Regions from separate parts of the Methylobacterium sp. D48H genome, predicted to be linked through region 2. Evidence: predicted binding sites of a transcription regulator. Region 2 holds the regulator's gene; the other holds the start of a gene.
The links. Region 2 encodes PhoB, which activates phosphate uptake and scavenging genes when phosphate is short. Its sites were predicted from a motif close to TGTCATNNANCTGTCAT; they were not measured.

Region 1: phnC (phosphonate ABC transporter ATP-binding protein) is a predicted target of PhoB. The motif match lies at 1,773-1,789, and genes of this name have one in related genera.

What each region holds. Positions count from the first base shown of each region.
Region 1 is NZ_JBKFAP010000012.1:131,363-135,232, forward strand. It holds gene ACLBX8_RS19670 (ceramide glucosyltransferase) at 1-393, shown strand, start outside; gene ACLBX8_RS19675 (DUF1045 domain-containing protein) at 419-1,105, shown strand; gene ACLBX8_RS19680 (chloramphenicol acetyltransferase) at 1,098-1,718, shown strand; gene phnC (phosphonate ABC transporter ATP-binding protein) at 1,833-2,681, shown strand; gene phnD (phosphonate ABC transporter substrate-binding protein) at 2,800-3,729, shown strand; gene phnE (phosphonate ABC transporter, permease protein PhnE) at 3,746-3,870, shown strand, end outside.
Region 2 is NZ_JBKFAP010000014.1:95,652-99,521, reverse strand. It holds gene pstA (phosphate ABC transporter permease PstA) at 1-736, shown strand, start outside; gene pstB (phosphate ABC transporter ATP-binding protein PstB) at 759-1,574, shown strand; gene phoU (phosphate signaling complex protein PhoU) at 1,684-2,403, shown strand; gene phoB (phosphate regulon transcriptional regulator PhoB) at 2,526-3,221, shown strand; gene ACLBX8_RS20915 (protein-disulfide reductase DsbD family protein) at 3,401-3,870, opposite strand, start outside.

The sequences.
Region 1 (3,870 bases), on a different contig from region 2:
CTCGGCCCGCGCGGCTTCCGGGAGGTCTGGTCGCGGCAGCTGCGCTGGGCGCGCCTGCGCCGCGTGACCTTCCCGCTGTTCTTCGCCCCCGAGATCGGCAGCGGCGTCCTGCTGCCGGCGCTCCTCGTCGCCCTCTGGGCCGGAAGCCTCGCGGGCCTCGCGGGCGCTGCCGGCCTCGCCGCCCTGTGCTATGCCGCCGAGCACCGGCTCGCGGCCCGCGCGGGCTGGCACCGCTCGCCCCGCACGCTGGCGGCCTTCCTGGCGCGCGACGCCCTGATCCCGGCGATCTGGGTCGGCGCCTGGATGCGGAGCGCCATCGTGTGGCGGGGCAATGCCATGGAGGTGCGCCCCCGGCGGGCCGCCGACGCGCGCACCTACGCGCCGACGGCCTGACCGCCCGGCGATCGGAGGCCCTGACGTGTCGCGCCGCTACGCCCTCTACTGGCTGCCCGCCCCGGATTCGCGCCTCGAAGCCTTCGGCCGCGCGATCCTCGGCACCGACAACGTCACCGGGCTGCCGGTGCCGCACCCGGAGAGGCTCGGTGATCTCGCTGCGGTCACGGCGGGCGCGCGGGTCTACGGGTTCCACGCCACCCTCAAGGCGCCGCTGCGCCTCGCCCCGGGCACCGGGGAGGCCGACCTCGTGGCCGCCGCCCGCGCCCTCGCGGCCGCGCACCCGCCGGTGGCGGTGGGGCCGCTCCGGGTCGCCGCCCTCGGGCCGTTCCTCGCCCTGGTACCGGAGGGCCCGCCGCCGGAACTCGGGCTCCTCGCCGCCGAGTGCGTCGCCGCCCTCGACCCGTTCCGGGCGCCGCTCACGGAGGCCGAGCGCGCCAAGCGCCGGCCGGAGCGCCTCGACCCGCGCGGCCGCGCGCTCCTCGACCGCTGGGGCTACCCCTACGTGTTCGAGGCCTTCCGCTTCCACATGACCCTGACCGACGCCCTGCCGGAGGCGGAGCGCGACCTCTGGCACCGGCGCCTGTCCGAGGCCTACGCCGCCGCGGGACCGGAGCCCCTGCGGATCGACGCCGTCAGCCTCCTGACCCAGGACGGGTCGGGGCCGTTCCGGCTCCTGGCGCGCCTGCCCTTCGGAGAGACCCGTGGTTGACCGCCCCCTCGGCCTCGAACCCGCCCTCGATCCGAGCGCCCGGGTCGTCGACAGCCGCCTCGGCCGCTACACCGAGGTCGGCGCCCGCACCCGCCTCACCGAGACGACCCTCGACGACTATTCCTACATCGGTGAGGACGGCGAGGTGATCTACACCGCGATCGGCAAGTTCTGCTCGATCGCCGCCAGCGTGCGGATCAATCCCGGCAACCACCCGATGGAGCGGGCGTCGCAGGCGCACTTCACCTACCGGGCGCGCGCCTACTGGCCGGAGGAATCGGACGAGCCCGCCTTCTTCGACCGGCGCCGGGCGAGCCCGGTGGCGATCGGCCACGATGTCTGGATCGGCCACGGCGCGGTCGTCCTGCCCGGGCGCACGATCGGCACCGGCGCGGTGGTGGGGGCGGGCGCCATCGTCACCCGCGACGTCGAGCCCTACACGATCGTCGTCGGCAATCCCGCCCGGCCGGTCCGGCGCCGCTTCCCCGAGGTGGTCGCGGACCGTCTGACCCGCCTGGCGTGGTGGGACTGGGACCATGAGCGCCTGCGCCGGGCGCTGCCGGATTTCCGCGGGCTGCCCATCGAAGCATTCCTGGAGCGCCACGAAGATTAAGTCGGCTATCGAAAAGCCGAGATGCTGCGCCGGCAAATATAATCGTCCCGAATACGTCATCCAATCGTCGTCAAACCGGCGTCTACGTGCGGCCGTTCCCCGGCGGATGGTGGCATGCTGGTTATCGAGGATCTCACGCGCCAGTACGGCGACCGACGCGCCGTCGACGGCGTGTCGCTCCGGATCGAGCCCGGCAGCTTCGTCGGGGTGATCGGCCGGTCCGGTGCCGGCAAGTCGACGCTGCTGCGCCTCATCAACCGGCTGGCGGATCCGAGCTCGGGACGCATCCTCCACGACGGCCGCGAGGTCACCACCCTGCGCGGCCGCCCGCTGCGCGAGTGGCGCACCCGCTGCGCCATGATCTTCCAGCAATTCAACCTCGTCGGCCGGCTCGACGTCATGACCAACGTGCTGATGGGACGCCTCAGCCACGTGCCGACCCACCGCGCCCTGCTCCGGCAATGGTCCGCCGAGGACCGCGCCATGGCCCTCGCCGCCCTGGAGAGCTTCGACATGGGCGAGTTCGCCGGCCAGCGGGCCGACGGCCTGTCGGGCGGCCAGCAGCAGCGCGTCGCCATCGCCCGCGCCCTCGTGCAGGAACCCGAGATCCTGCTCGCCGACGAGCCGGTTGCCTCGCTCGACCCGCGCAACACGCGGCTCGTGATGGACGCGCTCGCCGACGTGAACCGGCGCTACGGCATCACGGTGCTGTGCAACCTGCACTCCCTCGACCTCGCCCGCGCCTACTGCGATCGCCTCGTCGGCCTCGCGGCCGGGCGGGTCGTGTTCGAGGGCGGCCCCTTCGACCTCACCGAGGACGTGGCGCGCCGGCTCTACGGCCTGGAGGCCGGAGAAGTGCTGGACGATTCCGCGCAGCGCGAGGCGGAGCAGCGGGCCGCGATGCCGGGCCGGCCCGGTCACGTACCGGTCCGCCCGGTCCGCGAGGCCGCCCTCGGCGCCTGATCCGGACCCCGGGCCCCAACGAACACCGCCAGAGCGCACCGCCAAAGTGCACCGTCTTGGAAACGCCCGACCGGCCTCCGGCCGGCCGAACCTCGCCGACGCCACGAAGGACGACCCGATGATCACCCGACGCACCCTCGCCGCCGCCGCCGCGGCCCTCGCCCTCCTCGGCCTGCCGGCCGCCGCCCAGGACTGGAAGGCGCAGTATCCGGAGCTGACGCTCGGCGTGATCCCGGCCGAGAACGCCTCGGGCACCGCCGACCGCTGGGCGCCGCTCACCGCCTACCTGACCAAGACGCTCGGCGTGCCGGTGAAGCTGCGGGTGGCGAGCGACTACGCCGCCGTGATCGAGGGCCAGCGCGCCGGCAACATCCAGATCGCGTGGTACGGGCCGGCCTCGTTCGCGCGGGCCGTGATGACCGGCGTCAAGATCGAGCCGATCGTCAACCAGAAGCACGAGACCGGCGCCTCGGGCTACTATTCGGTGGTCTACGTGCTGGCCTCCAGCCCCTACAAGACCGTCGAGGATCTCAAGGGCAAGAACCTCGCGCTGGTCGATCCGAACTCCACCTCCGGTAACCAGGCGCCGCGCTTCTTCCTGAAGCGGGCCGGCTACGACGTCGAGAAGTTCTTCGGCAAGACCTTCTACGCGGGCAGCCACGAGAACGCCGTCCTGGCGCTCACCCAGGGCACGGCCGACGCCGCCGCCAACCTGTGGAACTCCGAGACCGACACGATGGTCACCCGCATGGCCGCCAAGGGCATGCTCAAGAAGCCCGACGGCACGCCGATGCAGCAGTCGGACTTCCGGGTCGTGTTCAAGTCCGACTTCCTGCCGGAGGGGCCCTTCGCCGTGCTGGCGAGCCTGCCGGACGACCTGAAGGCCAAGATCCGCGACGCCTTCGTGGCCCTGCCGAAGGCCGACAAGGCCGCGTTCGACCGGCTCTCCGACGGCAAGGACCAGGATCTCACGCCGGTGACCCTCAAGGATTACCAGCCGATCATCGACATGCTGCGGTTCAACGACGAGCAGCGTCGGAAGTCCTGATCCGGAGCCGCCTGCCTTGCGCGGTCTGACACCCCTGTCGCCGGAGCGGGCAGCCGCCCTCTCCGGCCTCTACGCCGCGGCGACCGGCGAGGCCCGCCGCCGCACGCTGGCGGGCTTCGCCCTGGTGGCGGCGCTCGCCGT
Region 2 (3,870 bases):
CGTCCAGGGCGTGCGCGGCTTCACGCCGACCCTGTTCACCAACCCGACCCCGGGCCCGGGCTCCGAGGGCGGCGGCATCGCCAACGCTATCCTGGGCAGCCTCGTTCTGACCGGGATCGGCATCCTGATCGCCACGCCGGTCGGCGTCATGGCCGGGACCTTCCTGGCCGAGTACGGGCGCGGCTCGAAGCTGGCCGCCCTGATCCGCTTCCTCAACGACGTCCTGCTCTCGGCGCCGTCGATCCTGATCGGCCTGTTCGTCTACACGCTGATGGTGCGGCCGATGGGCACCTACTCGGGCTGGGCCGGCGGCGTGGCGCTGGCGATCATCGCCGTGCCGGTGATCGTGCGCACCACCGAGGACATGCTGCGCCTCGTGCCCGGCACCCTGCGGGAGGCCGGCGCGGCGCTCGGCGCGCCGCCCTCGACGGTGATCATGAGCGTGACCTGGCGGGCGGCCTCGGCCGGCATCGTCACCGGCATCATCCTGGCCCTCGCCCGCATCGCCGGCGAGACCGCGCCGCTGCTGTTCACCGCGCTCAACAACAATTCCTGGTTCTCGGCCAACCTGATGGGCGGCGTCGCGAACCTGCCGGTGATGATCTACCAGTTCGCCCTCTCGCCCTACCCGAACTGGCAGGGCCTGGCCTGGGCGGGCGCGCTTCTGATCACCACCACCATCCTGGCGCTGTCGATCATCGCGCGCCTCGTGATCAAGCCGCAGGCCTCGCGCTGAGCCCCCTTTCGAGGACACGACGATGAACGCCGCCTCCGCGATCCCCACGGTCGAGCTGAACCGCAACCGCGCCGAAGAGGGCGGCCCCGTGCGGATCGCCGTCAAGGACCTGAACTTCTATTACGGCAGCTTCCACGGGCTTAAGGACGTCAACCTCAACTTCCACGACCGGCAGGTGACGGCGCTGATCGGCCCTTCCGGCTGCGGCAAGTCCACCCTGCTGCGCTGCTTCAACCGGATCTACAGCCTCTACCCGGAGCAGCGCGCGGAGGGCGAGATCCTGCTCGACGGCGAGAACATCCTCAGCCCCTCCGTCGACCTGAACGAGCTGCGCTCGCGCATCGGCATGGTGTTCCAGAAGCCGACGCCGTTCCCGATGTCGATCTACGACAACGTGGCCTTCGGCCTGCGCCTCTACGAGAAGCTGCCGAAATCCGAGCTCGACGGCCGGATCGAGGAATCCCTGCGCAAGGCCGCCCTCTGGGACGAGGTGAAGGACAAGCTCCGGCAGCCGGGGACCGGCCTGTCGGGCGGCCAGCAGCAGCGCCTGTGCATCGCCCGGACGGTGGCGCAGAAGCCGGAGGTGATCCTGTTCGACGAGCCGACCTCGGCCCTCGACCCGATCTCGACCGGCCGCATCGAGGAGCTGATCGAGCAGCTGCGCGACGAGTTCACCATCGTGATCGTCACCCACAACATGCAGCAGGCGGCGCGCATCTCGCAGTTCACCGCCTTCATGTATCTGGGGCAGCTCGTCGAGTTCGGTCCGACCAACCGGATGTTCATGAACCCGACGGAACGCCGCACGCAGGACTACATCACCGGCCGCTTCGGCTAGTCTGCCGGGCCGCTCCGGTCCCGGGACCGCCGCTCGCGTCTCCGGCGCGCCGGCGGGTCCCGCAAGCCTCCCGGAGGGCCGTCCCCGGGACCCCATCGAAGGATCCGCCATGCCCGGCCATATCGTCACCTCCTACGACACCGACCTGGAGAACCTGCGTCGCTCGATCTCGGAGATGGGCGGCGTCGCCGAGAAGATGACCGCGGAGGCGACCGACGCCCTCGTGCGCCGGGACGACACGCTCGCCCAGGCTGTGATCCTCGCCGACAAGCGCCTCGACGCGCTGCAGCGGGACATCGAGGAGCGCGCCGTGCTGCTGATCGCCCGGCGCCAGCCCCTGGCCATCGACCTGCGCGAGACCATCTCGGCGATCCGCGTCTCCGGCGATCTGGAGCGGATCGGCGACCTCGCCAAGAACGTCGCCAAGCGCGTGGTGGCGATCTCCGATCAGGCGCCGGCCCAGAAGATCGTGCTCGGCGTGCGCCACATGAGCGACCTCGCCGAGGGTCAGCTGAAGGACGTGCTCGACGCCTACGGGAGCCGCGACGTCCAGGCGGCCCACGACGTCTGGGAGCGCGACGGCGAGATCGACGCCCTGTACAATTCCCTGTTCCGCGAGCTCCTGACCTACATGATGGAGGATCCGCGCAACATCTCGTTCTGCACGCACCTCCTGTTCTGCGCGAAGAACGTCGAGCGCATCGGCGACCACACCACCAACATCGCCGAGACGATCCACTACCTCGCCACGGGCGAGACGCTGGCGGGTGACCGGCCGAAGAACGACGCGTCGAACTACGCGACCGTGGACGGCGTGCAGGCGCCGTGAGGCGCCGACCCCGGCGCCTTCCTGTGGGCGCGGCCGGGGTCACTCTCCGTGCGGGTTGAGGCGGGGCGGCGCCTCCTGCACCATCCGGGGACCGCCCGCAGAACGAGTCTTCGAACGTGAGCATGCAAGTCCTGATCGTCGAGGACGAGGAGGCCCTGAGCACGCTGCTGCGCTACAACCTGGAGGCCGAGGGCTTCCTGGTGGATTCGGCGGCGCGCGGCGACGACGCCGAACTGCTCCTCGCGGAGCGGATCCCGGACCTCGTCCTGCTCGACTGGATGCTGCCCGGCCTCTCGGGGATCGAGCTGTGCCGCCGGATCCGGGCGCGCCGGGAGACCGAGCGCCTGCCGGTGATCATGCTCACCGCCCGGGGCGAAGAGGGCGACCGTGTCCGCGGGCTCGGCACGGGCGCCGACGACTACATCGTCAAGCCGTTCTCGGTCCCGGAGCTGCTCGCCCGGATCCGCGCGCTCCTGCGCCGGGCCAAGCCCGCCCACGTCTCGGACCGGCTGGCGGCCGGCGACCTGGAACTCGACCGCACCGGCCACCGCGTCCGCCGCGGCGGCGAGGAGCTGCATCTGGGCCCCACGGAGTTCCGGCTCCTGGAATTCCTGATGCTGGCGCCGGGCCGGGTCTTCTCCCGCGAGCAGCTCCTCGACGGGGTGTGGGGCCACGACGTCTACATCGACGAGCGCACCGTCGACGTCCATGTCGGGCGGTTGCGCAAGGCGCTGAACGGCCCGCGCCAGACCGACCCGATCCGCACGGTCCGGGGCTCGGGCTACGCCTTCGACGAGACCTTCTCGCTGGAGGCTTGAGGCGGCCCGAAGGGCTGTCGGAGCGCCTCACCGCTCCGGCGCGCCGTCATCGCGAGCGGAGCGAAGCGACCCAGAGCGGCGGGACGCCGGCGCGCGCGGCGCTGCTGGGTTGCTTCGCTCCGCTCGCAAAGACGGTGGGACGGGCCCGCGAAGATTCGCGCGTCCCGGCCTCCAGGGACTCAGCGCGCCAGCGCCGCGCTCCGGCCCGAGGCGGCCGGCACCGCCTCCAGCGCCGCCAGGACCGTCCCCTCGGTGAGGATCTGCGGCAGCACCTGGGGCTCTCCCGTCCCGGTATAGAGCAGGTAGAGCGGGACGCCGCTGCGCCCGTGCTTCTCCAGGAGGCGGGTGATCTCGGGGTTCTGGTTGGTCCAGTCGCCCTTCATGTAGGTCACGCCGCGCTCGGCCATCGCGGCCCGCACGGCCTTCGTGTTGAGCGAGGTCGCCTCGTTGACCGCGCAGGTGATGCACCACGCGGCGGTCATGTCCACGAAGACGGGGCGGTGCGCGTCGAGCAGGGCGTCGAGGCGCGCCTGCGTGAACGGCTCGATCCCGTCGGCGGCGGCCTGCGCGGCCGGCGCGGCGCGATCCCGGGGCAGGGTGACGGCGAGGGCCCCAACGGCGATCAGCGCCAGCGCGGCGGCGGCCTGCG